DNA from 3 places in the Sulfurovum sp. TSL6 genome. Region 1 is predicted to be linked to each of the others. Evidence: riboswitches for the same ligand, from Rfam matches in the RefSeq annotation. Region 1 holds a riboswitch; each other region holds the start of a gene.
What was found. Region 1 has a riboswitch for cyclic di-GMP ahead of thrC (threonine synthase). Riboswitches for the same ligand answer to the same signal wherever they lie in the genome.

Region 1 (11,204 bases):
GGACTTTTTGATGCGGCAGAGCACAGTGCAGAGAATATTCTGGACCGTATGGCGATCATCCCGCGTTACTATGAAGCATCAGGTCTTGATGTCAGCCCCCAGATCATTAAAAAACTGGACAACAAACGTAAAAATCCTCAGGTAAAAAAAGTGATAGATACACTGTATATTATCTATGATGAAGAGATAGACCATGTGTACAAGGGTGACAAATGGTTTAAATATCTTTGTAAAGAGGAAGGAAAAGCAGAAGGGACAGAAGAAGAGGTGTATTTTGAGATACTTGAACGCTATAAGTTACTCTCAAAACACCGTCCTCATGTCAATGTGGAAGCAAGAAAAGAGGCAGGGTTTTCCTGTTCTGAGATCAAAAAACTGGGTGCAAAGGAGTGTTCATGAGAGGATTTTTTGAAGCAATGCTCTTTGCACCAAAATGGTATCATTACCCTCTGATCTTGCTTCTCTTCCCGTTTTCTGTCATTTATGGGATCATGATGTCCATACGCAGGATAATGACTTCCCCAAAAGAGTTTGGGATTCCCATCATATCTGTGGGAAATCTTATCGTCGGGGGGAGTGGAAAAACACCTTTTGCCATAGCACTTGCTTCACGACTCCAAGGTGTAGTGATCATCTCTCGAGGGTATGGCCGTAAAAGCAAAGGGCTGGTCGAGGTCAGCTCTGAGGGCAAGATACTTGTCGATGTAACACAGAGTGGAGATGAATCTATGCTGATGGCACAGTCACTTCCTAAAGCAAGCGTCATAGTCAGTGAAGATAGAGCATCAGCCATAGAACTAGCCAAAGAAAAAGGTGCAAAGTGTATCATCTTGGATGATGGATTTAACCGTGTTGAGATAGAAAAATTTGAAATCGTGCTTGAACCTGAACACATCAAAAATTATCTCCCTTTCCCGGCAGGTGCATTTAGAGAATTTTGGTTCAATAAAAAATATGCAGATATTGTGGCAAAAGAAGGAGAGGCATTTCATCGACAGGTAGCGTTTGAGAACCTTAAACCCAAGATGGTACTGGTAACGGCCATTTCAAATCCGGATAGACTTAATACCTATTTGCCTGAGGGAATAGTAGATAAAGTCTATTTGGAAGATCATGCTTATTTTGAGGAAGAAAAGCTGAAAATGCTCCTCTCTGAGCATGAGGCCCAGAGTCTTCTTGTGACGCAAAAAGATGCAGTCAAAATGCAGGATTTTAAGTTACCTATCTCTGAAATGAAGTTAAAATTAGAGATCAAAGAGACTATCTTCACCCAGGTAGATGAATATATAAAGGGATATCCAGAATGAAAAATAATATTAATGTTGTAAAAACGCTGCTTGAAGCTTTACCGTTTATTAAAAAGTTTGCCAATGAAAAAATCGTTATTAAGTATGGCGGTTCTGCACAAACGAGTGATGCGCTAAAAGAACAGTTTGCACAGGATATTGTACTGTTGCATCTTGTAGGGATGAAACCTATTATCGTACATGGCGGAGGTAAAAGTATTACAGACCTTCTTGCCGATTTAGGGGTAGATACGAAGTTTATAGATGGACAGAGAGTCACGACAAAAGAGGTGATGCGTATCGTAGAGATGGTATTGAGCGGAGAGATCAACAAAGAGATCGTCTCTTTGCTTGATAATCATGGGTCCAAATCCATTGGGATCTCTGGAAAAGATGGCGGTTTTTTGAAGGGTATACCTAAAGATTTTGAAAAGTTCGGTTATACGGGTATCATCGAACATGTCAATCCTGAAATTGTAAATAACATCATTGAAGACGGTGCGATACCTGTGATCGCTCCTATCGCTGGAAGCAGTACGATGGGACATCCTGGATTTAATATCAATGCGGATCTTGCAGCAAGTAAAATAGCGGTAGCTTTACAAGCAAGAAAAGTACTTTTTCTGACAGACACTCCTGGTGTGTTAGATAAAGAGATGCAATTGATTACAAACCTAAGCATAGAAAAAACAGAATCCCTTAAAGCAGACGGAACGATACAAGGGGGTATGGTACCTAAAGTGGATGCCTGTATAGAAGCTTTACGTGGTGGCGTAAAAAAAGCACATATCATCGATGGTCGAGTGGAGCATTCATTACTTCTGGAAATTTTAACAAGTTCGGGTGTAGGAACTTGTATCGAACTCTAAAGTGGAACGCATGTTCAAAAAATCATTGACGGTTCTTCTTGTAATCGTATTGTGTTTCTCTGTACTGCAGGCAAAAGAATCATCGAAGAAAAAAGCACTTAAGAAAGAAGTATACCAAGCTGTATGGGAAAAAACGTATGGTGGAGATGACGGAGATATTGCAAATGGTATCGTAGCACTTGAAAATGGTGAATATGCCTTGGTAGGTACATGTAAATCGTTTGGTGCACAAGGTACGGATATGTGTGTAGTACGAATGAATGGCAAGGGTGAGATACTATGGCATATATTACTTGGCGGGAAGAAAAAAGACGTCGGTAAAGCCATAATCCGTGCAGCAGATGGCAGCCTTATCATACTTGGTACTTCCAAGTCTTTTGCAAAACACTATGATAGAGATATTTATGTCGCAAAAGTATCTTTGGAAGGCAAGCTGGTCTGGGAGAAAAGTCTTGGCGGTAAACGTGATGAATTTGCCGGAGATATAGCAAGAACAGATGATGAAGGTTTCCTGGTTGTAGGTGACAGTAACTCCTTTGGTAATGGATATAAAGATGTCTATATCGTCAAACTTGATCAAAATGGAAAAGAGATCACATCTTATGTCATAGGTGGCGAAAAAGAAGACAGTGCCCAAGCCCTTACACGTACATCTGACGGTGCTATGATGCTTGTGGGATACCGTGAGCTTGAACGTTCTGGAAATACAGACTTTTTTGTGATGAAACTGGACCAAAACGGAAAGAAAATTTGGGCTAAAACCTATGGAGAAGAACAGGCAGACCGTTTAAATGGTGTGACAGCTACAGCAGATGGCGGTATTGTGGCAACAGGTTCAACACGTTCTTATAAAAGTGCACAAACGGATATGTCAGTCATGAGATTAGACAATGATGGCAATATTGTATGGCATAAAATTTATGGATTTAAATATTATGAATACGGCAATGCAGTGACTGGTACAGGTGACGGATCAGTGATGGTTGCTGGAGGTACAAGTACTTTAGGAAAGGGCGATCACAGTGCCTATATGCTCGCGCTTGATCAATCGGGTAAGCTTCTCTGGTCACATGTCTATGGGGACAGAAATAAAGATAGAATGAATGCAATTGCACGCATGGATGATGGAAGTATAGTTGCAGCCGGTGGAAGTGACAGTTATAGTAGAGCAAGTAAATTTTATCTGTTAAAACTAGAAAAACAATAAAAAATTGTAAATTTTTAAAATTTTTTTAGAATTTAAGTTATTTCTCTTAGGTAAGTGTGCTATAATTCTTTCATACGGTTATACTGTATTGAAAAAGCCAAGTTCATCGCGAGGTGGGTACGGAAAGTTATGGGTCTCACGTAGATCGCCAGACTACCAATAGAGATATAAACTCATCTATCTTTTAGAAAGTTTCATTCTTCTATTACCTGAGTATTTTAGTGTTTGTTTGTCTCTATAATTTTATTAGTTGACATTCTTTTCCCTAAAAAACATTCTTCTCCTATAATTGTAGGACAAATAGATACTAGATACTTGAGTTTACTTCATACCTATATTCCCCCTAATTTCTTATAACCCTTAGCTTATTTAGCTATAATTCTTATTAATATAAACAGTAGGATAATATAGATGCAATTCATTGAGACACGGGGAAATGACGGACAGAAACCTTCATCTGTACCATTTTCAGAAGCGATACTCAGCCCAAGTGCTAGTTTTGGTGGGTTATATGTACCCAAAGAACTCCCAACTTTAGATAAAGAATTTTTAGAGGGACATCTCTCTAGCCATTATAAAACATTGGCATTAGATTTTTTAGAACAGTTTGGTATAGATATTGAAACAGAAGTACTGGTAGAAGCGTTAAAAAGATATGATGCTTTTGATGATCCTTCAAATCCGGTACCACTTTCTCAAATAGAAGATGACTGCTTTGTCTCTGAACTCTATCATGGACCAACAAGAGCCTTTAAAGATATGGCATTACAACCTTTTGGGTACGTGTTAAGTAAACTGGCACAAAAAAGAGGTGAAAACTATCTTATTATGGCGGCAACGAGCGGAGATACCGGTCCTGCTACACTAGAAACATTTAAAAACCAAGAGGGTGTTAAAGTAGCTTGTCTTTATCCTGATGGGGGCACATCGGATGTTCAAAGACTTCAAATGGTCACTGAAGATGCTTCGAACCTTAAAGTGATCGGTGTGAAAGGTAACTTTGACGATACGCAGAATACACTCAAAGATCTGCTTGCCTCTGAAGATTTTAAAGCAGAATTGGAAGAGAGAAATATCAAGCTTTCCGCAGCGAATTCTGTAAACTTTGGACGTATTATCTTTCAAGTTATTTACCATATTCACTCATACCTGGAGTTGGTACGCAAAGAGAAGATCCAAATGGGTGAAAAGATCTATTTGGTTGTCCCAAGTGGTAACTTTGGTAATGCTTTAGGTGCCTATTATGCAAAGAAGGCAGGACTTCCTATAGAAAAGATCCTTATCTCATCAAATATCAATAATATTTTGACAGATTGGATCACGAATGGTGCATATGATCTTACGACACGTTCACTCATACAGACAGAATCACCTGCAATGGATATTTTGAAAAGTTCAAATGTTGAACGTATCATGTTTGATAAATTTGGTCCAGAACGTACCAAAGAGCTTATGGAAGCATTGGCTAAAGACGGTAAGTATCAATTGACTGCAGATGAACTTGCATTGCTGCGTGAAGATTTTGATGCTTCTTTCTCAGATGATGAAGAGTGTGAAACTGTGGTAGGCGAATATGCAAAAAAAGGGTACATTATGGACCCGCATACAGCAACATGTATGAGAGCGTATAAAACGTTAAGAGAAAAAGATCTCAAAACCGTGGTTTATTCGACTGCGGAATGGACTAAATTCAGTCCGTCTGTTTCAAAATCATTGGGTCATGAAGTCAAAGATGATGTAGAAGCATTAAAATGGGTGAGTGAAAATGCAGGGGTCACTGTACCGCCTATGATACATGGTTTATTTGAAAAACCTATTGTTCATTCTGTTGTTGTTCCAAAAGAATCCATTAAAGGAGAGATGTTAAACTTTTTATAGTTTAACATAACGTAATGTCCAGAAAACATTTTGTCTATTTAATATTATCTTCTTCTTTATGTCTAGAGGCAGCCACTGCAAGATCAATGGTTGATTGCAGGGTTGTCACTGGCAGTATTACTGAGTGCAATCTTTACGGGGCAAAATTTCTTAAATCAAAAGAGATTGTGCATGAATTGGATAGACAAAAATTGATCAGAGAAAAAACGTTACCTATCCCTGAAAAAAAGCGTTTTGTCAAAGTAGTTTCCGTAGAGGATATGATAGAACGACATGTAAAAGTTCAAGAGTCTGTACGTTTTAAAGGAAGTGAAAAAGCACCTATAAAGCCTACAAAAACAAAAGAACCTGTCACGCAAGTCATACTTGATGACAAAATAGAAGAGATAGAGGTTTGTGAAGTTCCCCCGCGTATCGAAAGAGAACTTTTAGAAACAATAGTACCTGAGAGACCTCAAATTGTTTACGGTGATTACAGCGTTGTAAGCGGCGATGCGCTTATTAAGATCGCAAAGAAATTTGGGTTAAAAGCAAAAGAGATCGCCACGATCAATGGTATTACACTTCAATCTCCTTTACGTATCGGACAGAAATTAAAGCTCCCTTTTGAACAAAAGATGATTGATGCAGTCTCTTCTGGTAAATATATTATCGAGAAGGGAGATTCGCTTATTTCCATTGCCAAAAAGTTTAAACTGTATCCTAGAGAATTGGCAGAGTTCAACGGAATTAAAAATTATGCGCTCATACGTATAGGTAAAATCATAAAACTGCCACTCCCTCATATCCTGGCACAGATAAAAACCAAGAAAAAACTGCGTGTAACCGCAACTGCGTATACGTCACATAAAGGACAAACTGACAGTACACCTTTCTTGGCAGCATGGAATAACCGTCTGCGTCCAGGCATGAAGATCATTGCGGTCTCCAGAGATATGTTAAGTAGGTATGGGATGCGAAATGGGACAAAAGTACGTATTTCTGGTTTACCTGGGTATTATACTGTACGGGATAAAATGAATAAACGCTATAAAAGACGTATAGATATTTATATGGGAATAGACATAAGAAGAGCGCTGCGTTGGGGAAGACGCAGTGTGGTGGTATACTGGAATTAAAGAGACTCGAAAATCTCCAAAACTTCCAGATATCGGTCACTTTTTTCTTCATACAAGCTTTCAAGTTTTGACAATTCATCACTCAGTGCAGTGAGACCTTTTTCCTGATAGCATTCCGGATCTTGCAAACATGCATTGAGTGTATCTATCTGCTGTTCCAGGGCTTCGATCTCATCAGGTAATGTATCATAATCCCTTTGCTCTTTATAACTCAGTTTTGTCTGTTTTTTGTCACTGACCGGCGTCTCTTTTTTCACAGATGTTTTGACCTCTTGTTCCAGAGTATCAAGCGCTTTCATCTCTTTTTCTATCTCCAGGTACTCAGTATAGGTCTGATAAGACTCTTCAACGACACCATTGCCTTTAAAGATAAAGAGCTTGGAAGCTATCTTGTCTATGAAGTAACGGTCATGTGAGACAAAGAGTATGGCTCCAGGAAAGTTGATGAGTTTTTCTTCTAAGATATTAATGGTTTGGATGTCCAGGTCATTGGTAGGTTCATCCAAGATAAGACAGTCTACTTTTTTAGCCAAGAGTAATGCCAGTGCCACACGGTTCTTCTCTCCGCCTGAAAGCATACCTACTTTTTTAGCCAGGAATTCTTTAGGGAAAAGAAAAGATTTCAGGTAACCGTAGACGTGAAGATTGACCCCTTGTACTTCTATGTGGTCTCCCCCGTCAGGACAAAAAGTTTCAATAAGTGTTTTTTCGTTGTCAAGCATCTCTCTATGCTGGTCAAAATAACCGATAGAAAAGTCTCCCTGTTTGATGAGTCCGCTTTGGGGTTTGATGCGTCCAAGCATCAGTTTTAAAAGCGTAGATTTCCCCGCACCATTGATACCTACAATGGCTATTTTGTCTTTTTGAAGGATACGTGTACTAAAGTTTTCTATGAGCTTTTTCCCCGGAACCGAGTAAGAGATATTTTCAAGTTCAAAAAGCATCTTTTTACGCGACACACCTTCATCCCGGTTAAAGTGTTTTTTCTCACGTTCAAGTTCGACCATCATCTTCCGAATGAGCGTAGGGTTTTTCTTGGCTTCATCACGAAGTTCATAGACGCGTTTTTTACGTCCCTGATTACGTTTTTCTCTGGCTTTGACCCCTTTACTTAACCAGGCTTCTTCTTGTTTGAGAAGTCTCAGAAGGTTTTCATGACCTTTTTTTAGGGCATGCATACGCGCTTCTTTTTGTTCAAGGTAGCTCATGTAGCCCCCGGTATAACTTACAAGATCCTGATTATCCACTTCTACAACACGTGTGGCAATGGTGTCGATGAAATGTCTGTCGTGTGAGATAAACAGCAAGGTAAAATTTCCTTTAAGAAGCATCTCTTCTAAGAACTCAACCATATAGACATCAAGGTGGTTGGTCGGTTCATCAAGAAGCAGCACATCGGGTTTTTTAAGTATGAGAGATGCCAGGGCTACACGGCGTTGTTCCCCTCCTGAAAGAGAGACTACAGGACGGTCTTCATAGGCTTTAAGCTGAAACTCCTGCATCACACGTTCTATCTTGTCATCAAGGTTCCAGGCATTGTGATGGTCCAGAAAAGAGGAAACTTTTTCGAGTTTTGTGAGCAGCTCTTCATTTTCAAACTCTTCAGCCACTTTGAGACTCAGTGTATCATACGCCTCTTTGGCTTCTTTGAGTTCAGTCAGTTCATTGAATATCGCGTCTCTGACTGAAAGACCCGGATCAAAGTGAGGCTGTTGTGCAAGCATCTCTATCTGTACCGAACTGTTCACCACTCTTTTCCCGTCTGTAGGTTCCTCTTCTCCCATGATGATCTTCATCAGTGTAGATTTCCCGCAGCCGTTTTGACCCACAATAGTGACACGTTCACCTTCATTCAGGTGAAAATCAACCCCATTGAGAAGTAATTTGATGTCATATTGTTTTTTGATGTCAAAGAGGTCGATGAGTGCCAAAATGCTTCCTTGTAATATAATGGTGCAATTATAGCAAATAGAGTGGTCTTTAAGGCTTGATTTGGTATATTTCTCCATTATATACCAAGGAAATCTATGCTAGAAACCATTACCATCTTTTATTCTATTTATACCTTTATGAAACTCTATATCTCTATGATGCAGATAGGGTATATCAATGAAGAAAAAAGAAAAACACCTGTACTGATGTCAGCTGACAAATACCTGACAGCAGGAAACTATGCCGTGGCCAACGGAAAACTTTCACTTGTGACTACTTTTGTGGATTATTTGGTATTTATCTGGTGGGTCTTTGCAGGTTTTGCCTGGCTTTCATCACTGGTTCAGGTAGAAGGAAACATCATGCAGGCTGTTGTGTTCCTGTTTGGTTTTATTATCGTCAATTACGTGATAGGACTTCCTTTTGAACTCTATCAAAAGTTTAAGATAGATGAAGAGTTCGGATTTAACAAGATGACTGCAAAAATGTATGTGATAGATATGCTAAAAACGAGCCTGTTATTTTTCATTTTGGGTGGTGCGATCTTTGCGCTTTTATCTTGGATCATACAGAGCTATGAAGCATGGTGGATCTGGGGATTTGCAGCCATGTTCACTGTAGCGGTGATGGCAAATCTGTTGGCTCCCACCTTTATGGCGTTGTTTAACAAGTTTTCTCCACTCGAGGAGGGGGAACTTAAAGAAAAGATCACCGCAATGATGAACCAGGCCGGACTTAAAAGTGACGGTATCTTTGTGATGGATGCCAGTAAACGTGACAGTCGTTTGAATGCATTTTTCGGTGGATTGGGTAAGAGTAAACGTGTGGTTCTCTTTGATACACTTTTAGAAAAACTCAATACCAAAGAACTCCTTGCCGTACTGGGACATGAATTGGGTCATTTCTCACATGGTGATATTTGGAAAAACATAGGGTTAATGGGAGTACTTCTTTTTATCGCATTTTATCTCTTTGGACATTTACCGGATGCACTGTTCACACAGATGGGTGTGGTTCCTGAAGCAGGAGTGCAGATCGCTATGCTGATGTTGTTGTTACCGCTTGTGAGTTTTGTTTTTACACCATTTATGTCGTATGTAAGCCGTCATAACGAGTATGCAGCCGATGAATACGGTTCGCAAATGGGTGGTAAAGAAAATCTGGTATCCGCACTGATGAAACTTGTGACAGAAAACAAAGCATTTCCAAAATCACATCCATTGGTGATCTTCTTTTACTATACGCATCCGCCAGTGCTTGAAAGACTCAAAGAGTTGGGCTTTGATGCATCCAATACTATCGTAGGTGAAGAGACATCATTGCCTAAAGATGGTATTTTCGCACATATGGACAGAAATGACGATTAAAGAGGGGCTCATTTGGGCCAGAGAAGCACTCAAAGAGGCGTGTGAACGTCCTGCTTTGGAGGCAGAATTACTCTTGGCCTATCATCTTGGACAAGACCGTACCTATTTACTGATACATGAGAGAGACAGTTTTCCCGATGTGGATACATTTCAAAAACTTATTCAAAGAAGGGCTGCCCATGAACCTTACGAATATATCGTGGGATCAGCCAGTTTCTATGACATTCATCTGGAAGTGGAAGAGGGGGTACTGATACCCCGCCCTGAGACGGAGATACTTATAGATCTGGTCGCAGAGATCATAGAAAAAGAAAAGATCACCCGTATCGCTGAAATAGGGGTAGGCTCGGGTGCGATCTCCATTGTGTTAGCCCGTAAATTTCCACAGCTTCATATTATCGCAACAGATATTTGTGATACTCCGCTAAAAGTAGCAAAGAAAAACATTGAAACATTCGGTGTGGGTAAACAGATAGAACTTCGCAAGTCTCATCTTATAGATGAGGTACCTGAAGATCTGGAATTAGTGGTTTCCAATCCTCCTTACATCGCAGAAGATTTTTTACTTGAATCCAATGTCATTGATTATGAACCCAAAGAAGCACTTTTTGGCGGAAGAGTAGGAGATGAGTTGCTTAAACAGATCATTTTGGATGTGAAGGAGAAAGGGGTGAAATACCTTGCTTGTGAGATGGGATATGATCAAAAGGGACCCATACAAGAGTTTGTTAATGAAATCGGTGTAGAATACATAAAATTTTATATGGATCTGGCACAGTTTGACCGGGGATTTGTGATTAAATTTAAAGAAAGTGAGTAAGCATGAACAGATATTTTAGAATGGTAACCATGACATACCTTATATTTTTGAGTGCAGCGCTTGGAGCAGGGCTCTTTGCCGGTATCGTAGTCGCACCTGTCACTTTTCACACAGAACAATGGCTAGGCAGTGAAGTGCTCACGCAGTTTCAAGAGGGCCAGATCATGACAGAGAACTTTTTGAGGCTCTCTTATCTGCTCAATGTACTACTTGTGTCTGTGGTACTGTATGAAGGGTATAAGTTTAAAAAGTTTGAGAGAGACACTCTGACACAAGTGGCCACATTTTTTGTATTGGCAACAGGGCTGCTTTTTTCCCAGTACTATATCCCGGATATTGTTGCGATGCAGGAACAAGGGGTGGAGGCAACTAAATCAGTAGCTTTTATCAATACGCATAAAGGAAGTGAGATCAATTTCAAGATCTTTTCTTTGGCTCTGCTTGTACTGATCATACAGAATATGCGAAAGGCATGTAAGTAGCGAGTATGAGCGAAATTTTATCCCACCCTTTCCAACCTATCGTATTTAAAGATACCCAAACAATGATCCTGGGTTCTTTCCCCAGTATACAGTCTTTTGAAAAGAATTTTTACTATGCACATCCACGCAATCAATTCTGGAAGATCCTTGAAAGTGTGACATCCTATCCTGCGAACACACGCGATCAAAGACTCTGGTTGCTGAAAGAGTGTAAATTAGGGCTTTGGGATATGATCAAAGGGTGT
Region 2 (11,204 bases), on a different contig from region 1:
CGGTACTGGGTTCACGTTTGGTCCATTGTTTCTTCTATGAACCGGACTTTTATCTTTCTCATCCCCTGGAAATCCTCAAAGTATGGAAAGGCGGACTTGCAAGTCATGGAGGACTTGCGGGTGTACTGATCGCGCTTTATCTCTTTTCAAAACGTTACCATACACCCTACATGTGGTTACTTTCACGTGTAGCCATCCCTGGTGCGCTTACTGCGGCCTTTGTACGTTTTGGTAACCTTTTCAATTCTGAAATACTGGGACTTCCGAGTGATAAACCCTGGGCCATTATCTTTGCACGTGTAGATATGGTCCCTAGACACCCGGTACAACTTTATGAAGCATTTTCCTACCTCATCATCTTAGGACTTTTAATTGCTATCTACCGAAAAGTAACACCTGCTTTTGCAACCAAAATACTCCCTGGTGTCTTTTTGGTCGCAGTCTTTACTGCGCGTTTCTTTTTGGAATATACCAAAACCAGGCAGGCAGCCTACACAACAGATCTTCCTTTTACTACAGGACAGATGTTAAGCATACCTTATATAATATTGGGTATCTTATGGATCATATGGGCATTTAAAAGTACGTCTAAGGATAAAAAACATGACAAAGCCTCTCATAGCTAAATATGCACTCGGTATTGACATCGGTTCAACTACCGTTAAATATGTAGTATGTGATGAACACTTTAACATACTCCAAAAAGCCTATACTCCCCACGATACAAAACAAGCCCCGACACTTTTAAGACTCCTTCAGGAACTCTCTCTTACACACCCCGATATCTATAACAATATAGACAAAGTCTACATCACCGGTTCAGGAGCCACCCGTATAGCGCCAACGATCAATGCACGTTTTGTACAAGAGGTGAATGCGGTTGTCCTAGCTGTAGAACATCTCCATCCTGATGTAAGAGCTGTTGTCGAACTGGGTGGACAGGATGCCAAGATCATGCACTTTAAAGTCAGTGAGGATGGTAAAAAGTCTGTCCTTAGCTCTATGAATGACAAGTGTGCCTCAGGTACAGGTGCAACGATCGAGAAATGTACGATGAAAGTTGGCATGGAAAATGATGAAGTGCAAAAACTCACCTTTGAAACGGATAAACTTCACCATGTCGCAGCAAAATGCGGGGTCTTTGCGGAAACAGACATTGTGAACCTCGTCAAAACCTCTGTACCTTCGCATGAGATCATGAACTCACTTGCCGATGCCATCGTTATGCAAAACCTCACTGTACTGACACGTGGGAATACCCTGATGCCTAAAGTCTTACTTCTTGGAGGTCCCAACACTTACCTACCCTTTTTGCAAGAGTGTTGGCGTATGCGTATCAGTGAACTTTGGGATGAACGTGGTATAAAGTATGACAAAGAGAAAATCAATGAACTCATCATCGTACCTGACAATGCCCAGTATTATGCTGCTTTAGGGGCTGTGATCTTTGGTGAAGGCGAAGCGAACAATGATAAACCTTTTACGGGTCTTATACAGCTTAAGACCCTGGTTGACACAGGAGGTGTGACACAAAATGAGAATGATGACACCCCTCTCATTTCCAGCCCTGAAGAATTACAAACCTTTAAAGAGAAGTACACTATCAAAGCGTTCACACCTCCTGTACTTACAGAAAAAACCACCTGCTTCTTAGGTATAGATGGTGGTTCTACCTCTTCTAAAGCTGTCTTATGTGATGAAAAAGGAGAACTGCTCTTAAAGGTCTATCAACTCTCCAAAGGGAATCCCATCGAAGATACCCTAGAGTTGCTACAGAAAATACAGGCACAAGATTCTCATCACTTCTATGACATTCGAGGTTTAGGTGTGACCGGTTACGCAGCTGAAGTACTTGGCGGTGCACTCAATGCAGATGCCAATATCATCGAGACCATCGCACACATGAAAAGTGCCCAAAAAGCCTTTGGAGAAGATATCAATGTCATCTGTGATATCGGAGGACAGGATATCAAAGTGCTTTTTATGGAAAACGGCATGATGAAGAACTTCCGTCTCTCCAACCAATGCTCTGCAGGTAACGGGACCCTACTTCAAAGTATGGCAAAACAGTTTGGTGTCCCTGTAGAAAACTATGCAGAAACAGCCTTTACAGCCAAGAAAGCGCCACTATTCAACTATGGTTGTGCGGTCTTCCTGGACACAGACAGGGTCAACTTTCAAAAAGAGGGCTACAGTAAAGAAGAACTCTTTGCTGGTATTGCCAAAGTTTTGCCTAAAAATGTCTGGCAGTATGTTGTACAGGCACCTAACCTCGCTGCGTTTGGAGACCATTTTGTACTGCAAGGCGGTACACAATACAATCAAGCAGCGCTCAAAGCCCAAATAGACTATATCAAAGACAAAGTACCGCATGCAAGGGTAGATGTACACCCTCACCCGGGAGAAGCCGGTGCCTATGGTGCAGCTTTAGAGGCTAAAGATCTAGTCGAGCAAAGAGGGTATGCAACCTTTGTCGGCATGGAAGAAGCGTTACAGATGACCTACACTTCCAGAACCGATGAAAGTACGCGTTGTCACTTTTGCAGTATCAACTGTTCTCGTACCTTTATAGACACACAAACACCTTCATCTGACACTGTACGCTACATCGCAGGGTTCTCCTGTGAAGAGGGTACCGTGGAGTCACATGAAGCACTTAAACTACTCAAAGAAAGCAGAAAAGAGTTACAACAAAACACTCCTAACCTTGTCAAAAAAGAGTCGATGTCGCTCTTTGCACCTACCTATGATCTGGAGACAAAACCTACCGCTTCCACACAGATCAAAGAGCAACAGGTCAAAGTAACACTGGGCGGCTGGGGACCTACATTAAGAAAAGAGGTCAGCAGAAATTTTTCAGAGAGCAGCCAAGAGAGTAAAAATTACAGAAAGAATCTGCAGATAGCCATACCCAAAGTACTGAACATTTACTCTCTGGCTCCTTTTTTACGTACCTATCTCGAAGCACTTGACCTTAGCCCTATGCACATACAGTTTTCAGGTTTTTCCAATGAAGACATGTTCTTGGAAGGAGCTAAATACGGTTCTGTAGACTCATGTTACCCGGCCAAAGTAGCCCAGTCTCATGTCTATTCGCTGATGTACTCTAAAAAGTTTTCCAAAAAACACTTTGATCATCTTTGGTTTCCTGCAGTCACCCATCTTCCCGGCTATCTCAAACATACGATGGGTCAAACTTCCTGTCCTATCATCTCTGGTACACCAAAAGTAGTCTACTCTGCATTCACAAAAGAGAAAAATCTCTTTGAAGAAAAAGGTATCGATTACGTAGAAGATGCACTTAATTTTGACAACCCCGACCTGCTGAAAAAACAGCTTTTTCAAACCTGGAAAGACAAACTCTGTATCACAGAGGATGAGAATAACTGGGCGGTTGAGCAGGCATGGAAAGCCTTGGATAAAAATGATGCCCAGATCATGCAGGAGGGACGCAGTATCCTGGATGAGGCGGTAGCCAAGGATGAGATCGTGATCTTGCTGCTGGGACGTCCCTACCATTCAGACCCGGGGCTCAACCATGAAGTCTTGGATGAATTTCAATCCTTAGGGTTTAAAACACTATCCATGCGTGCCATTCCTAAAGATGAAGCGTACCTGATGCAGTATTTTAAAGAAGATGTGGACTTGGGTTATGTTGAATCGCCTTATGACATACGCGATGTATGGGCAGAGAATTTTTCAACCAATTCTGCACAGAAGGTCTGGGCAGCCAAGTTTGCAGCACGTCATCCTAATGTTGCCGTACTTGACCTTTCTAGTTTCAAATGTGGCCATGATGCACCCACCTACGCGATCATTGACAAAATATTAGGTGCAAGCCGTACACCACACTTGACCCTTCATGACATCGATGCCAACAAACCCGGCGGATCGATCAAAATACGTGTGAAAACCTTTGCCTATACAATGGAACAGTATCAAAAAAGACTTTCACATCCACAACAAACAACGTACAATACAAAACAAGAGGAGATGACAGTATGAGTGAAATATGCAGCAGCATGAGACCTCCAGAGAGCAATGGTGATTTAACATTTATCAATGCAACTCAAACACAATGGAGGGATGTACCGCAAGAAACGATCCAGTATGCACCCAAAGATGAAACGATCCTGCTTTCAGGCGGATTAACCATCCTGCAAGACCAACTCATACAGGCTGCCCTGCAGTCACTGGGTGAGAATTATATTTCTATCCCTAACCCCGATTTTGAATCCTTTCAGAAAGGGAAAGCCTATGGAAATAGGGGCCAGTGCAACCCTACCTATTTTACAGTCGGAAACCTCGTCAAATACTTACAAAAACTCCGTGATGAAAAAGGTCTCAGCAGTGAAGAGATCGTACGAAAATATGTCTACATCACTGCGGGCGGTTGCGGGCCTTGTCGGTTTGGTATGTATATCACCGAATATAAAAAAGCCTTAAGGGATGCAGGTTTTGATGGATTGAGAATTACCTCTTTTGACCATGATAAAGGCATCTTCCAAGGAGATGAGATCGATGACGGGATTTTAAACTTTACCCCTACATTTTTCATCACACTGACCAAATCTGTGATTATCGGTGATATTATGAACATCCTTGGCTATAAAATGCGTCCGTATGAAGTAGAAGCAGGAAGTGTTGATGCAGCCATGAAGATCTGTGAAGATCTTGTCTCTGAAGCATTCTTAGAAAAAAAGAGTTTAATCAAAACATTATGGAAATGCCGAAGGGTTTTAGAAGAGGTCAAACTCGACCGTTTACAACCTAAAGCCAAGGTCATGGTCATGGGTGAATTTTGGGCGGCTATGACAGAGGGTGACGGAAACTACAACCTGCATAGATTTTTAGAATCCGAAGGCGCAGAGTGTATACCCCAGCCTATCATCAACCGTTTGCTTTTAAATCTTTGGGAAGCAGAACGTGCTTTACACAAAAAAGAACATTTGCAGGTTCAAGATGCAAAAAAAGTAGACTTCTCTTCTGTGAAAACACGAGTGCTTATCAAGCTGGGCAAGGCAGCGATCAAAACCCATTTCGCCCTGTATGCAAAAGCCATAGGTCTCCATGACTATGAGATACCTGATATGGATAAACTTGCCCGTTTAGGCCAAGAGTACTATACGCTTGACTGTGACGGGGGTGAAGGACATTTGGAAGTAGCACACCTGATCGAAAGTGTTAAAGAGAACATTTCACACCTTGTCATCTCCGTCAAACCTTTTGGATGTATGCCCTCTTCTTCAGTCTCTGATGGGGTACAGTCACTGGTCACAAGCCGTTTTCCTGAAGCCAATTTTCTTGCCATCGAAACATCAGGAGAAGGCGCAGCGAACTTTTATTCACGTGTACAGATGGCTCTGTTCAAAGCAAAACAATCGGCAAAAGAGGAATTTGAAAATTTAACACTGCCAGAAGAGATACCAGAGAAGATACATAACTATCTCTATCAGCCTAAAAGTGAACAGGCAGGTACGGCTTCACAATTGATATCAAGTTTAGAAGTAAGAAGGCTTTAGCCCTCTTCTGTCTTGTGGATAATTTCAGCCAGTCCTTCTTCTTGCTCTTCATCGATATCCAGCTTTTCCACTACCCCTGCTTCAGGATCTGTAAAGACTGACATCTCCAACTCTTTTTCACTCTTAGCCACGACACAGGTCACGACAGCATCCCCTGTGACATTCACAGAAGTGCGTATCATGTCAAGCAGTCTGTCAACCCCCAGGATGAGCCCTATACCTTCTACAGGAAGTCCTACCTGCACAAAGACCATAGAAAGCATGATGAGCCCTACACCTGGTACCCCTGCTGTGCCTATGGAAGCCAGTACAGACATAAGTATCACTGTCAAATAGCCGCTTAATCCCAGTTCAACACCATATACATTGGCTATAAAAACAGTAGCAACCCCCTGCATAATGGCCGTACCGTCCATATTGATAGTGGCACCAAAAGGTACAGTGAACGAAGCCACCGAGTTATCTACACCCATACGCTTAGTCACTGATCTTAGTGTCACCGGTATGGTAGCATTGGAACTTGCTGTAGAAAAGGCGAATACCTGTGCATCCCGTATCTTTTGTAAAAACATTTTAGGACTCAGACCGGAAAAAAGTTTGAGTAGGATCATCAGCGTGCCAAAAAGATGGAGTAACAATGCAGCCACAAGAACCAATACATACCCGGACAGGCTGATAAGAAGATCCAAACCGAGTTCTGAAATCGCTTTGGCAAGCAATGCAAACACAGCGATAGGTGCTACAGACATAATGATATTGACCATATGCATCATCGCTTCATTGAGCACTTCTACACCTTCTGCAATGTTTTGCGCTTTTTTCCCTACCATTAACAATGAGATACCGAACAAAATAGAAAAAAAGATGATCTGCAGCATATTTCCAGAAGCAAAGGCATGGATGACATTGTCAGGGATAATGTTAATGAGTACTTCCGAAAGAGGCGGTGCCTCCTTGGCTGTAAAAGTCGTTGCAGTTGTACCATTTACACCGGAACCAGGAGCCACGATCATCGCGAAACCTATAGCAGTAGCGATAGCGATAGCCGTCGTTAGTATATAAAGTCCAAATGACTTTACCCCTACACTCCCCAGTTTCCGCACATCTCCTATACCCAATACACCTGAGATCAGTGAAAAGAAGACCAAAGGGACCACAAGCATTTTCAGTGCGGTAATGAACATCTTTCCTATGATGTAAAAAACGCCTCCAACCACATACTCCTGTATAAAGCTGCCTTCACTGTTCCAGGCACCCATATTGATCACCAGTCCTACGATGATCCCCAAGAGCATCGCCCATAGTACTTTTTGTGTAAGTGTCATATTACTTCTTCCCTTCTATTGTCTCTATTGTTAAAAGTTAGGTTATCTCATAAGTGTACTTGAATACTACAATCTTCTTTTCAACCCCAGATACATAAGCTGATGGCCTAAATCTAACTGTTCTATTGGTGGTTTGCATTATAACAAAATATAGTTTTTTCTGCCCCTATTGACAAAGTAACCTAAATGTGTTAATATCCACCATCTTTCAGATATGGGGATGACTTGGTTTCGACTGGAGTAGTCGGGGCTATGTGCATGTCGGACTGGGCAATTCCGTTACGCGGCCCACACGCGAATAAACGCAAACAATACAGATTATCGTCCAGCTTACGCAGTAGCGTAAGTCATTAACCCCGCTAACGCGGAGGACTGCTTCGCCGGTGAGTGTCATCTTAACCGGATTTTGAAGTATCACATCTGATGACTATGCTCCCTGGAAGCTATGCCAGGGTGTGAGAATTTTAGCTCGTCTTGTAAAGTTTTGAGTGTAGTACAAAGCAGGATTAAAATTAACAACACTGACTAAGCATGTAGAGTCATGGTTCTATCTATTTTAGGACAGGGGTTCAATTCCCCTCATCTCCACCAAACTCCAATTTAATACAATCTAATAAAATACAAATAACCCCCTTATTTACGAACATTAAATCATATATAGTCTAACTGTGTTAGATTATTATGTATAATTATTGGTACATTAAAAAAAGGAAGAAGAAATGAACAATGAAAACAAAAATGAAGTAACGGTAGTAGATATAAAGATGCCATTCATGTCAATGGTTACGTTTATGGTAAAAGCAGCTCTTGCAGCAATTCCAGCTATTTTCATTTTAATGGTTATTTTTACATTCTTTACGGCATTTTTAGGTAATATTGCTGGTCGTTAATGAGATAATCTTTTAGGCTTACTCAAGTTCCATACCTCCTATGCACCCTAAGGATTTGTTCTTTTAGAACTCCATCGGTAAGACTGATACAAACGCCATTAGTGCCTCCAATAGGAACATCTAACTGTCGCAAAGAAGAAGTATACAATGACAGAACGCATAGATATGAGTGGAAAACTATCTGCAATACAAAATCATCAAACATCAAGAAGTCTCTAAAAGTATGCTATTGAGGGGATTTTTTTGGATTGGTTAATTTAAGTGGTGCGGATGAGAGGACTCGAACCTCCACGCCGTAAAGCACCAGATCCTAAGTCTGGCGTGTATACCAATTTCACCACATCCGCATGTGATTATTACAATAAGAGAGTATTCATTTTAACTTCTCTGTCGAATAATACAAAAGTTTCACTTTTGATCAAATAAGTAAAAGTCAAAAATATCATTATGCTAATATGAAATATTTTACATTGGCCCTAAAGAACTACATTAGTGTTAATAAGACATTTTACATACTCTTAATACTGAACTATTGTAATAGAAGGACACCTTGTTTTTTAAAATTTGTAATTTACACCTATCATTACCACTGGATAGAATTTATAATCTTCTACATCATCAATAATTTTTTGAGTTTCAATTACAAGGTTATTATTAATTTCATCTTCAATAGGAGTTCCAATGATTAATGGATTTAAATCAGCATTTAAATCTACTTTTGGTGAACCTTGATACATAACACCTAGGTCAAAAGAAAATCCCCAACCTTTTTCATTAGAATTGTTTCCCCATCCAATACCAAGATATGGAGCAACATCATCAAATTCAACGTGAGTATTTAATTTACCAACTTCAGAAGCAGTATATTTATCATTACCGATTGTTATTACTTCTGATCCAAAAGGAGTAGCACTACCATCAAATTCATTACCATTATAATAAACACCACCACTTACTCTAAATGTATTTTCAAATGGGAAATAATCTACTAGAAGACCAGCATTTTTAAAATCAATATTTCCATCATAACTAACAGTATCAACATCTAAAGTATGGCTATACTGTAAGCCATTCACATTTACTCTAGCTGAAAAACTATCACTAATAGGAGTTGCTAAATTAATACCTACACCTAATGTTCCTACTGTTATACCAGCATTGTAATTTGATTCACCAACAGAATCTGCAAAAGCTAAACCTCCACCCATTGTTACTAAACATGTAACTAAAGTACCTTTAAAAAAAAATTTCATTATCTGTTCCTTTTGACATAAAAATAAAATAGTTGTGAAAAATGAATTAACTAAATTTTGATAACCTGACAATCTTAACAAGTTAAGATCCATGGCTTTCTATCCCTGCTTCACAACAAAATAAGTTTGAATTAAATAAGATTTATATGGGATAGTAAGTAGTAAAGAGAGAATGATACATAATACACTAGTATTAGTATTTGGCAACCTGGCGATCTTAAGTTAAGACCCATGGCTTTCCGTCCCTGCTTCACAACAAGTTTGGCACAACAAATATATCTATTTAAATACAAGAAATTATAACAGAAAAAGTATATGATTATTTTTAAGAGGGGGTTCAATTTCCCTCATCTCAAACAATTCACCAAATTTAAATCACTTCTTTTCGCAGTTCAGCAGATAACGCAGTCGTCATTTCATAAGAAATAGTCCCAAACTGTTTTGCAGCCGCTTGTGCATCACTCATCACACACACTTCTTCTTTATCTGATTCAAGAGAGATAGAGTCCATAGAAACACGTCCTAGTATAGGTAAGCCCTCACTTGTTATATAAGGTTGAGCACTGTCTCCTCTGGACCATCCGTCACCATAACCCAGATCATAGGTAGATACCGTCATATCATGTGAAGCTATGAAGTCCCCTCCGTACCCTATGCGCTCTCCATCTTTTAATATTTTAGTTGATATCTTTTTAGCATATAGTGACATTACAGGACGTAGTGTTACTTCATCAAAAAGGTGTGGCAGTTCACTATATCCGTACGCACCTATGCCTACACGTACTAGATCTTCATCAAAACTTTTTGTTCTAAGAATAGCTGCTGTGTTATGCGAATGTACTCTTACATGCGTAAACCCAGCTTCTTTTACGCTTTCTTTCACACGCTCAAACTGTTTTTGCTGCCAAAAGAGTTCAGAGCTTAACTCATCTGCACTACGGTAGTGGGTCATCACACCTGTAAGTTCTAACCCTTGTGCTTTAATCAAAGTACAAGCTTCACCCAGCTCATCAAAGGCTATCCCGTTACGGTGCATTCCCGTATCTACTTTGAGTTCTACTTTTGCACCTTTTTGGGCTTCTTTGATATCTTCTAATGTATTGATAGTAAAAGAATAGACCTCATCTTTTATGATACTGTCACCCAATACCAGTATCGTTTCAAATAAAGATCTGATCACTTCTGCTTCTGCCGTTTTTCGTACCACTGCATGTCTGATACCAAACTCTGATGCCAGTCTTCCCATCAGTTCCAGTCCGTGACCATAGGCATTGTCTTTAAGGACAATTGCGATCTTTTCAACTGAGCCAGTTTTTAGTGCAATTTGGTTAAGATTATGATAGAAATTTTGTTTATTTATTTTAATAAATGCCATGACGAGATTATACAATATAGATAATAAATAAGGGATACGATGCAAAAAGATCTAAAAGTGGTGATGCCGGCAGAATGGGAAAAACAGCGTGCCGTACTCTTGTCCTTTCCTCATGAAGAGACAGATTGGCATGATCCCCATAACGCAGCAGACCTGGAAGCGAGTCTCTCACCTTTTATACGTATCGCTCAAGCTATCGCTTATGGAGAAGCCGTTTACATTATCTGTAAAAACAAAGAAAAAATTGCAAAGATGTTCTGTTCTACACGTAACATGACTTTCATAGAGATACCCACGAACGATACATGGATACGTGACTACGGCTACATCAGTATAAAAGAAAATCAGGAAGTGAAACTGCTTGACTTTACCTTTGATGGCTGGGGCGGTAAATTTGAAGCCTCTCTTGACAATGCTGTCAATACTGCTTTACATAAAAAAGGTTATCTTGGCACGACGCCCCTTGAACATATTGATTTTGTTCTTGAGGGAGGCTCGATAGAGAGTGATGGGGAAGGAACCATCCTCACGACTTCAGAATGCCTTTGCAACCCGAACAGAAACGGTGGACTGAGTAAACAAGAGAGCGAAGAGAAACTGCATACCTATCTGGGTGCACAAAGAGTGTTATGGCTGGACCATGGATATCTTGCAGGCGATGATACAGACAGTCATATAGATACTTTGGCCAGGTTTGTCAACACAACGACCATCATGTATGTCAAGTGTGAAGATAAAGAAGATGAACATTACGAAGCACTACAGGAAATGGAAAAACAATTGAAAAGTTTTACCACTTCAGAAGGCCAGCCTTATACGCTCGTTCCACTTCCCATGTG
Region 3 (11,204 bases), 930 kb from region 1:
GATATCGAAAACCTGACTACATTACCAATTTATGGTATTCTTCCTACATTAACACAAAAAGTGATTCAACTTGAAGTCTTCAAAGATACAAGGTCACCTTTTGCAGAGAGTTATCGAAACTTACGTACAAATTTACAATTTGCCCGGAAAGAAAACCAAGCTAATGTTGTTTTAGTAACTTCAACAATTTCTGGAGAAGGGAAAAGTACTACTGTAGCGAATTTAGGTGCAATTTTTCAAATGGCAGATTTAAAAACCATAGTTGTCAATCTAGACTTAAGAAAGCCTACACTTCATCATTATTTTAATGTACGTAATAATACTGGTATGAGTACCTATTTGAGTGGGAAAAGCAGGATTGAAGATATTATTCAGTCAAGTGAATATAAAAATTTAGACATTATTTCCTCCGGTCCTGTTCCGCCTAATCCCTCAGAACTTATTCTTACCGATAAATTAAATGAATTAATGGATACGTTAAAAGAGGAATATGATTATATCTTTATAGACAGTGCTCCACTAGGTCTAGTAACAGACACGATGCATCTCATGCAATATGCCGATCTAAATCTCATTGTTTTTCGTGAGAATTATGCGAAGAAATCATTTGTTACAGACTTAAATAGTCTAGTAGAAAAACATGATCTTAAACATATAGGTTTAGTGATCAATTCCGTAGATGCATCTTCAGGCTCATATGGCTATGGGTATGGATATGGATATGGATATGGTACAAGTGATGAAAGTCAGAAAAAAAATAAAATTATAGAGTTTTTTAGAAAGAATTTTAAATAGATTTCCTAAATCTTAAGTTCTGATTTTGAAATCCCATTACCGTAGCCTTTTTATGAATTAAATAACGTCCTTCATACCTTTTACGGTATAGATGGTAAATGAAAATACTAAAAGAAGCCCGAATAATTATTTAAACAACATTTATCAGTATCACTTATATTCTCAATGACGTCGTTTTAGCCGCTGATCAAATAAATTTAAGTATATAGAAAACAACAATATAAATAGAAGCAAAGAAAGAAAATCACTTGCTTGACTTACCTGATATCCTATAATCGAAAATATCATTTGCATCATAGCCAAGATTATGACTGTATAGCGGATATCTCCTTTAACATTAAACAAAAAATGGTGCATGTGATTTTTATCTGCATGGAATGGTGATCTATGACGTCGCATACGTCGTATCATTACGATAAAAGTATCTAATATAGGTAATGCAACAATAAACAAAATAGATACAGGCGTAATGTACTGCGCCGAGTGTATACCTAAAATCGCTATCACCATTCCTAATGAGAGTGAACCGCTATCACCCATAAATACTTTTGCAGGGTTCCAATTAAACAACAAAAATGCGAGAAGTGTTACGATAAAAAATGACGATAATGAAATGATGAACTCGTCATGATATTCTAAACCTATTGCCAAAAAAGTAACAAGTATCACGATAGAGATAGATGCGGCCAAACCATCTAATCCATCCATTAAATTCAAGGCATTGGTATACCCTGCTATAGCAAAAAAAGTAAAAGGGAAGACCAACCAAACTGGTAAGATCATTTCATAACCAAAATAAGTTCCCAATGAAAATATAGCAACATCATGAAGATATAATATGATTGAAGAAAAAAAGATAAAGATAAATTTTATTATCGGTGAAATATTTTTCAAATCATCCCACACCCCTGCTATAAAGACTACAGCAATAGCTGCATAAATATAATAGTATGTTTTTAAATACTCAAGATCAAATAGAAACAGTGTAATAAATACAGCCAGAATAAAAGAAATACCCGCACCTCTTGGTATAGGTTTTTTGTGTACACTTCTTTCATTTGGAATATCAATCAACCCTACCTTCTTAGCAAAAATCATGAGTATCAACATACCTGCTAAAGAAATTAAAAAAATACTATTTAATAATGAAATCTCCATAAATAAATCCTTTACATTATTCCATCTTCTGCTATAGTTATAATACTATAATTTGTAGATACTACAAAATATAGTATTTTATTGTATACATGAAATTTCATAAATATATCAGAGTAAATCCTAGTGCAACAAGTGCTGAATACTTTTGGTCTCTTTTTCTCTTGAAAGTCGTGAAATTACTAGCAATGGTGGTTTTACATGCAGTCCTGACAGTAAACACTTTGATATAATGTTTTTATTGATGATAGCATTGGGACTTTTCTAGCACTTCTTTAGAAGAAAATTTATCAAATAATCTCTTCTTTTCCTAAAATAAACATCCAATACGGATCAGCTCTATGAGCTGATCCGTATTTTAATTCTTCTAGATATCACTACCTCTCAACTTAAATCTCATCAAAACAAAAAGTTTAATATCGTATTTCATCAAATAAATTGATCATAAATATCAAGATAGATATATTATCATTTTATATTTTTTTCAGTTTAATTATGTATTATTGCACTATGACTATGACTTAAGATATTATTTTATCATAATTTATAGTAATAAAAGTATTGGGCCAAACCTGTTGTGAAGCAGGGACGGAAAGCTTCAGGTCTTTTGAAAAAAAGATAGCTGGGTTGCATTTATTTAGATACATCGTATCTCAAACGATAGTTTTAAATAAATTATAACTTTTATATAAAGTTTATAATCCTAATCTTAATAAAAATTCAGGCATATGGGTAATATTGAGGTAACACTCTTTTAATATAATTCCCATCAAGTTAGTGAGAAAAGCCAAACCTATTGTGAAGTAGGGACGGAAAGCCAAGGGTCTCATAAATAATAATGAGATAGCCTAGTTGCCTTTGTTAAATACAAAGTAATGCTATATATTATAGTGGTCTAAACCGTTCTTCATAGAAACATCCTTTCTATTTCTTCATAACTAATTTTCTTCACAACACCACGTCCATAAAAGAAGGAAATTTTAAACAATGTTTAGACTTAACAATATCAAACAAAACGTACTCATACTCTCATGTGCAACTTTACTTGTAGGTTGTGGCGGTGGAGGAACAAGTACTTCAACGGATTCAACTTCAACAGATATCACTACAACCTCAATAGCAAAAGTAGTGAAGATTGATATCATTGTCACAGCTACAGAAGATTCTGCTACCATCGAGTGGAATCCTTATGGATATACTACAAAATTAGTAGAGTATGGTACAAGTAATAAGTATGGTTCAGTAGTTGCAGTACAAGAAGAAGGCACTGTTACCTTATCAAATTTACAGGCCAATACAGAATATCACTATAGAACAGTCTCCGAAGATGAGAGAGGTAGACTGATTGTAAGTAATGATAACACATTTACAACACTTGCAAGTACACAACCGATCGTAACTGATCCCGTTCCGACAGATCCAATTGTGACAGATCCAGTTGTAACTGACCCTATCGTAACAGATCCTGTTCCAACTGATCCAATCGTAACTGAACCAGTGCCAACTGAACCAATCGTAACTGAACCAGTGCCAACTGAACCAATCGTAACTGAACCAGTGCCAACTGAACCAATCGTAACTGAACCAGTGCCAACTGAACCAATCGCTGAAGAGACTCAAGCTCTCTGTCTAGAAGGTGATGCAAAAATTGAAGGTCATATTACGGATAAAGATACTGGAGTAGGATTAGTAGGTATTCAAGTCAATATAGGTGGCTGCATAACAACAACTGATGCTCAAGGTGATTATATACTAACGAATATAGCTGCAACTGATAAAGCAGTTGTCACGTTTAATGCCGACGGTTACTATAAAAACAGTACGATCATTCAAATAGATGCTGCATCCCCAAATTACACAGTTGTTGAAATGGATAAATATATTAGCCACTGGACGTATGACAGCCAAATTGTAGTTACTGGAGCCCATATCGATATACCTTCCGGTATTTATATCAATCATGATGGAAGTCCATATATTGGACAGGTCACTACTGGATTATCTTATCGTACCAGTACAGAAAAAAGTACCGACATAACATTCCCTGGAGAATATAAAGGGCAAGACAGTTATGGGAGCATCGTTCCTTTCGTCTCTTACGGTTTTATGGTAGTGGATCTGCAAGATGAAGCTGGCAATCCAATAAGTGTATCTGAAGATATGACTTTAATATTTGAAGCTACAGGGGCAACAGAAAACATTATCCCACTTTGGTACTATGATTATGCACAAGGAATGTGGATAGAAGAAGGTTATGCGACTCGTCTGGCAGATGGAACATACGAAGGTACCGTTTCCCACCCAGGGACCTGGAGTCTCAACCAACCTATCGAAGAAGCCTCGGGTATCTATACAGATCGTATCCTCTACCCAGATGGAACACCTGTCAAAAACCTAAGGGTACATGCTGTTGGTGACAACTGGATCAGTACCGATCTTAGTACCGATGAGAACGGTATGTTTGAAATTGAAGTAATACCAGGTCATGCGTTCACATTAGAATCATATCACTACACTGATAAATACAGTGCTGCATACAATGGTTTGATAGCTGCTGTAGCTCCAGGTGAAATAGTTGATAACTCTAGCTTATAATTATAAAACAAGCAAGTAATACTGTAGTAATACTCTTATACTAGAATTTGACCACTGGAAAAAGCCAAACTTGTTGTGAAACAAGGACGGAAAGCTTAGGACCTCAATGAATGAGATGGCCGGGCTGCCTATATGCTCCGTTTTAGAGAAGTACATTCTCAAATGTTTCACAACACACTTTTATCATATTTATAAAGAAAAAGGTAATACAAATGTACTTATACAAAAAAACACTGAGCATCTTTATGGTGATGCTTGTAACTTTATTCACTGGATGTGGAGGAGGAAGTGGAAATTCATCTATAGAAACAGAAGATTATTACACCGATTACACTATATATACTGATCGTATCATCGATACTGATAAGAAAGCGGTACCAAACCTAAGAGTGGATGCTATTAGTGACAACTGGATCAGAACCGATCTTTCTACTAATGAGAATGGTGAATTTGAAATTGAAGTAATACCTGGAGAAATGTTCACATTACAAGTATATGACTACGATAAAAATACTTATGCCACATATTCTGGTAAAATAATAGTAGATGCTGCAGGCAATATTGCCTATAAAATTTAATTAAAGAAAGGATTGAATTATGAAAAAAATACTTTTACTCTCGTTTACCTCACTTACAATGCTTATGGCAGATTTTACATTAGAAGGAAGCAAATTAACTCCTGTTGTAACAGAAACAACACCGTACGAACAGCCAACTTCGGATGCGAGTACTTCTAGTGAATATCTGGAACCAATAACCCTACCTGCATGTGATGCAAATAATCCAGAAGTACAGTTTATCACAAGTAATACTGACTGGAGTACAATAAATAATAGCAGTAAAAGAATTTTTTGTGTCTCTCCTGGGGACTATAGATCACTTGGAAATATTAACTTGACTGCAAGTGGTACATCTGAAAAGAGACGCTATATCATTCTTAACAACGGAAATGACTTGCATCCAGGAAAACTACTTAGTACACAAGTAGCAAACTATGCACTTACTTTTAATGGTGCGAATTACTGGATAGTGGATAGAGCTGCAGCTATCGAAAATAATCTTATAAGTTCATTTTTGTTTAACGCGACTTCATCATATAATATTCTTAATAGAGCTTTTACCCATGAAATAATTACTTCAGTACAGTTAAAAAGAGATGCGAATAATAATACGATACAGAACTGTAGATTTCAGAATATGACACATGCAGGACGTTTACTCGATAATCCAACCATATCTTTTAAAGATTGGAGCTCAACAGTATTTTCTATTAAAAATACTAAAATAATTAACAATGAGATAGTAAATTCAAACGATGGTATACAGACTGTTATTCCCATGACACCAGAGGTTACGGCGAATGTTGAAGGTACAATTATTGATAATAATCATATCTACATAGACTCTTCTATATATACTGATGGAAATGGTAACTATACTCCTAGTGGAACTTATGCTTTTGCTGAAAATGCAATAGATTTAAAAATAGGCTCTTTAAATGCACAAAACCCTATTATCATTACAAACAACCACATGTGGGGGTATAGAAAATCAGATAATTCATCAGGTAGTTACTTAAGTGACTTCGGTGCTGCTGTTGGTTATCATTACGGAATCGGTAATATAATACTTAACAACAATGTAATATTTGACTCAAATGTAGGTATTAGTGGTGGTGACTCTTTGTTTGCCGATTATGCCATTTATGATGGTGAAATGAAAAATAACTTGCTATATGAATGTGGAGCAGTTGATGGTATGACTGGCTCGTATTATTCCCTAAGTATAGCTGGAGCAAACAATATAGATATGCGCTTCAACACTATAGTAAATGCCAATGGAACAGCATATGCCAGATTTTGGTATAATTCAAGTGGCACAGTGTGGACTGACAATAACATAATTAATTCTCCTACAAACATTATATTGGAAGGCAACTCAGGGGGAACATATTCACCTAATAATAATTATGCTATAGGAACTACCGATTATGTATTTACAACTGATAAATTTACGAACAGTCCAAGAGCCATTACACTCATAAACGCATCAATAAATAATTAACACCTACTGTCTTTATTTGAGACTTAATATAAAATTTTGGGGTTAAATTATTGATTTTCAGAGCTGACTCTATTACATCAATAATTTTTAACTTCAAAAATTTAATTAAAACCCTATGAATATTAATTAAGATTCATAGGAAAGAGTACCCTCTCCCCCTCAAGAGAATTAATTGTGTTTTGTATCATTGACTTTTTATGGTTTCTAAATTTTAATAATAAATACAATTTTTCGAACTAAATGATTAAAGATAAGGCACATGATAATCAGTTTTTCTTTGTTCACTACAAAAGAGAAAATATATGATACTGTAATTTTATATATCCTTATACTAAGATTTAAGGAACATGACAATTGACTTATTCGTTCATATCTACTTAAGAAACGTGCATTTATTAATGTTTCAAAAAAGAAATCATAATAATTTAGAACAAGATAAAACACAAATACAATGATGTTATAATATAGAAAGCCCAGATAAAGTATTAATTAAAAAGATAGCACTTATACTAAGAATTAGTGCTTTAAAATGCCTGACAATGTTAAAGAATAAATAATTGTTTTATTATCCAACCTTTCCAATGCATGGCCTGAAAACAATATCTCTTCATTGTTAATCGCTCCGATGGGAAATTTAAATCTTCCATATTGGAAATATTTCGGATTTAATGAATCTTTTTTCCCTTTATAGAGTTCTTTCCATTGATATCCATCATTACTAAACCAAATATATGAGTATATGTCATGATTCACTTCAGATGGCTCTACTGCTGTAGATATGGCAGCATATTCATCTGAATTAACAGATGAGAGGACTGACCCCTGAAGCTCCTGCAGACAATGCTCTTTCCCATTCTTTCTATCTAACCTGTAAATATAGTTTTTGTCATATTCAGTATCAGTCCCATAAATGATAAAATCTTTAAAAAACAATAACTGAACTGCCCGATACTTCTGCCCTCCATGTTTAAAAATTTTTACTGTTTCAAAACTATCATTAGTATAACCAATGATACATTCACCATCTAAATCACCTGTCGCAAACCACAACAAATCCTCATATTTGTCATAGAATATACCATGCACATGTCGTATAGTACTTTTAGGGAAAGTATGGCATATCGTCCAAGTTTTTCCCGAATCTATTGACTTGAAAATATGTACTTCTTCTCTATCAGGGTTACTAAGATATTCTCCAAAATAGAGGTATCCTTTACTGTCCTCACACATATTCAAAGGTCGTGTTCCTCTGCTTACATTAAAAGTTTTTCTATAGATTTTTTCATTTTTTTGAGCAACAAAAATACCCTTTTTACCTATGGCTACCCTACTTCCATCCTGCAGTATAAGAAGATATGTAATTTCTGTCCGAAATAGTCTTGCCAACAACCTACTTGTATTAGCAATCAAACTATACTTAAGATCTTCTATCTTACCATCAATTTCCCATGACTTTCCGCCATCAAAACTTTTAAATATTTTGTAACCTTTAGCCGCATAAATGACATTATTGCAAATATTTAAGGCACAATAGCCTGATAATATTTTATTATTTGGCATTATTTTAGAGATTCCTATCTAATTTAATCGTTTTAACTTTTCCCCAATCAATGCATTCATTTGCTTCTTTCAAATCCATAAAGTCAAAGTCATTAAGTAATCTGTCAAGTTTATTTGAGGTGCTTTTTAATCCCACATAAGATTTAAATCTTCTAAATGCTGAAAGCCCTTCTATCATTGGCTGATCATAATCAAAATCTCTTGGATGAAGATAGACCATGACATAATCAGATTTTTTCATGAAGAATTTAATAAGTGGGTATGGGATCAGTCTGAAATAACCACCACCGGAAAAAATAATATTTTTTCCAAATATCGAGTAAAGATTGATAGGAAACTCTTTAATTCTGGCACCATCTATTTCAACATATGCCGGTTCTGCATGACCAAATTCTTTAAAACCACCATGTGCTCTTCTTGCAGGGAATACCGAACAGTCTATTTCGACACCATGCTTACTAAGCTCTTCAAGCATCCAGGTATTTCGATGCTTGAGAGAAAAACCAGGGGCTCTATATGCCCTTACCTTTTTGCCAACTACATCTTCAATAGATTTGATCGATTGTTCAAGATCCTCTCTAAACTCTTCTCTATTGAATTCATAAGCGAGCTGATGCATGTCTGAATGACTACCAATCTCATGCCCGTAATTATCAATCTTTTTAACAATTGTAGGATATCTTCTCGCTACCCATCCTATACAGAAAAAAGTGGCTTTTTGATTGTGTTTTTCCAAAATATCTAAAATTCTATCCAGATTCTGGTGGATTCTACATTCAAGTTGTATCCATTGTTTTTCAGTTTTTGTTGATGGATTATCCAAAATATGGAACCAGTCTTCTATATCAAATGTCAATACATTCATTTTAGTTCCTTTGTGCAATTTTCTTTGCGGGTACCCCACCAATGATGATATTTTTTTCATCAAAACTTTTGGTTACTGTTGAACCTGCCGCCACAATAATACCATCCGCCAAGCTAACACCTGCAGTAATAACACTGTTTCCTCCGATCCAAACATCATTCCCAAGTATGATATCTTTTTCCACTCTCTCCTGGTAAGTCATAGGTCCTTTACCAAGTCCATATCCGTGATTTGATGCATGAAGCTGTACACCCGGTCCAATAAGCACATTATCACCTATGATAATTTTAGATCTTTTACCTGCCCAGACAATGCAGTTTGTAGTAATTCGTGTATCAAAGCCAAAAGAAATATTTTTTGCATTACGTATAGAAGTTGTCGCATGCACTCTATAGGGTCCATTTGTTGTAATATCAAACTTCCAATACACATGTTCAAACAGATAATAAGCAAATGAAGACGCTATTGATTTTATAAAATTAAGTGAAAAAATAGACTTGAGGACAATTATGAGTTTTTCAGTTGTACTCATCTGCGACTTATTATATTCATCTATCCTATTCTGATTCATATTAAACCCTTTTCACCTGATGCAGGATTGTCAACATTTTTGATGCAAGCATTTTTCTATCGAACTCTTTAGCAAGTAGTGAACAACCTTGTTTAAGTTCATTATAAAGCTCATTATTTGATGAAATTTTCTTCACACTTTCTAAAAATTCATTTTTATTCTCCGGTTCAAAAACCAATCCTGCATGATGCCTGCGAACAATATCTTTTGCTTCACCTTCCACACCAAGTAAGATCGGTTTCAACATAGATGCTGATTCAAAAATTTTTGATGGTATAAGAGAAGCATGAATATCGGTTTTGGTCAAAGGGATCAAAGCTACATCAATGACCGATATATAATCAGCGACTTCATTTTTTTTCACAGGATCCAAAAAAGTCACATTCTTTAACCGTAACTTTTCTGCCAAAGCAACAACTACCGATTTTTTTGCACCTGTACCTATGAATAAAAAATGAATACGTTCATCTTTGATCTCACTGATGCACTCAACAATAAACTCAAGGCCATGTGCTAAACCATGGGTACCGATATATCCGAAAATAAACTTGTCTTCCAAACCAAGTTGATGTAAAATTTCTTGATTTTTATCTTTAGGTTGAAATAGCTCTAAATTTGCTCCATTCGTGACTATATCTATTTTAGATGCTTCTATACCCCTACTTACAAGATTTTCTTTAAGCCCCTTAGTCACTGTAATGATAAAGTCTGATTTTCTATAAAGACATAGTTCAAATTTTACCAGGAAATCAAGTATTTTTTTATTTTTAATAGCCCCTGTATCTTTAATACCTTCAGGCCATAAATCTCTGAGTTCAAAAACCCATGGTTTCCGTCTTATTTTAGCGAGTACACAACCAGCAAAAGCGGTAAAAAGCTGAGGGGATGTTGCAACTATCAAATCTGTTTTGACAAATAATCCAGCAATTATCGCACTCATTGCATAACTAAGGTAGTCAAAAATTCTTTTCAAGGCCCCTTTATTCTCTACCATATAACTCCATACCCGTATGACCTTAATACTATCTATGATTTCTGATTGATAGAGTTTATTTTTATAACCATCATATACTTTTCCATAAGGGAAATTCGGATTACAAGTGATAACTGTTACTTCTATGCCTTCTTTTACCCACTCCTTGCAATGTTCAAACGTTCTACTAGCAGGGGCATTACTTTCTGGTGGAAAATTATCTGACAGGAAAAGTAATTTCATAGTTGCATCTCCATTTTTAGATGATCGCTAAATACTATTTTGGCTGTAAAGGCCTTTATGATTCTATTGAACTCCCCACTATATCCATATTCTTCAATATCTAAACTATTTGCATTATATATAGTTATTGTTATTCCTAATAGTATAATATTATTACCTTTAACTTTTGGCGAGAGCCCAGGATAAAAATGTAAATAAGCAGTGTTTGTATGGACCCCTGAGCTCTCAATACTGTCTTCTATAATGATAGCTCTTTCATGTGACGTAAATTTTCTTGTATGTAAGACACCAATATGTCTGTACCCATCATGTGTTGCCTCAATGTAATTCTCTTTTTCTTCCAGATGAATGATTTTTGCACGCCTTCCAACTCTAAAACCATC

Region 2: it holds a riboswitch for cyclic di-GMP, as region 1 does, so the genes downstream of both, LDM93_RS07440 (hypothetical protein) here and thrC (threonine synthase) in region 1, are expected to answer to the same signal.
Region 3: it holds a riboswitch for cyclic di-GMP, as region 1 does, so the genes downstream of both, LDM93_RS04875 (fibronectin type III domain-containing protein) here and thrC (threonine synthase) in region 1, are expected to answer to the same signal.

What each region holds. Positions count from the first base shown of each region.
Region 1 covers NZ_BPFJ01000001.1:70,669-81,872, forward strand. The annotation lists gene LDM93_RS00320 (ferritin-like domain-containing protein) at 1-399, shown strand, start outside; gene LDM93_RS00325 (tetraacyldisaccharide 4'-kinase) at 396-1,307, shown strand; gene argB (acetylglutamate kinase) at 1,304-2,155, shown strand; gene LDM93_RS00335 (hypothetical protein) at 2,166-3,362, shown strand; cyclic di-GMP riboswitch class I at 3,449-3,523, shown strand; gene thrC (threonine synthase) at 3,774-5,240, shown strand; gene LDM93_RS00345 (LysM peptidoglycan-binding domain-containing protein) at 5,255-6,358, shown strand; gene abc-f (ribosomal protection-like ABC-F family protein) at 6,355-8,289, opposite strand; gene LDM93_RS00355 (M48 family metallopeptidase) at 8,386-9,657, shown strand; gene prmC (peptide chain release factor N(5)-glutamine methyltransferase) at 9,647-10,477, shown strand; gene LDM93_RS00365 (DUF4149 domain-containing protein) at 10,507-10,959, shown strand; gene LDM93_RS00370 (DNA-deoxyinosine glycosylase) at 10,965-11,204, shown strand, end outside.
Region 2 covers NZ_BPFJ01000002.1:484,639-495,842, forward strand. The annotation lists gene lgt (prolipoprotein diacylglyceryl transferase) at 1-626, shown strand, start outside; gene LDM93_RS07410 (BadF/BadG/BcrA/BcrD ATPase family protein) at 604-4,005, shown strand; gene LDM93_RS07415 (hypothetical protein) at 4,002-5,522, shown strand; gene LDM93_RS07420 (dicarboxylate/amino acid:cation symporter) at 5,519-6,847, opposite strand; RNA gene ssrA (transfer-messenger RNA) at 7,064-7,438, shown strand; gene LDM93_RS07430 (hypothetical protein) at 7,567-7,737, shown strand; tRNA gene LDM93_RS07435 (tRNA-Leu) at 8,000-8,084, opposite strand; gene LDM93_RS07440 (hypothetical protein) at 8,295-8,990, opposite strand; cyclic di-GMP riboswitch class I at 9,047-9,126, opposite strand; cyclic di-GMP riboswitch class I at 9,190-9,266, opposite strand; gene LDM93_RS07445 (alanine racemase) at 9,361-10,365, opposite strand; gene LDM93_RS07450 (agmatine deiminase family protein) at 10,405-11,204, shown strand, end outside.
Region 3 covers NZ_BPFJ01000001.1:997,277-1,008,480, forward strand. The annotation lists gene LDM93_RS04865 (polysaccharide biosynthesis tyrosine autokinase) at 1-795, shown strand, start outside; gene LDM93_RS04870 (glycosyltransferase family 4 protein) at 958-1,953, opposite strand; cyclic di-GMP riboswitch class I at 2,506-2,585, shown strand; cyclic di-GMP riboswitch class I at 2,727-2,810, shown strand; gene LDM93_RS04875 (fibronectin type III domain-containing protein) at 2,938-4,545, shown strand; cyclic di-GMP riboswitch class I at 4,599-4,677, shown strand; gene LDM93_RS04880 (hypothetical protein) at 4,758-5,123, shown strand; gene LDM93_RS04885 (hypothetical protein) at 5,143-6,609, shown strand; gene LDM93_RS04890 (hypothetical protein) at 7,126-8,169, opposite strand; gene LDM93_RS04895 (polysaccharide deacetylase family protein) at 8,174-9,034, opposite strand; gene LDM93_RS04900 (acyltransferase) at 9,036-9,605, opposite strand; gene LDM93_RS04905 (glycosyltransferase family 4 protein) at 9,607-10,821, opposite strand; gene LDM93_RS04910 (alginate lyase family protein) at 10,818-11,204, opposite strand, start outside.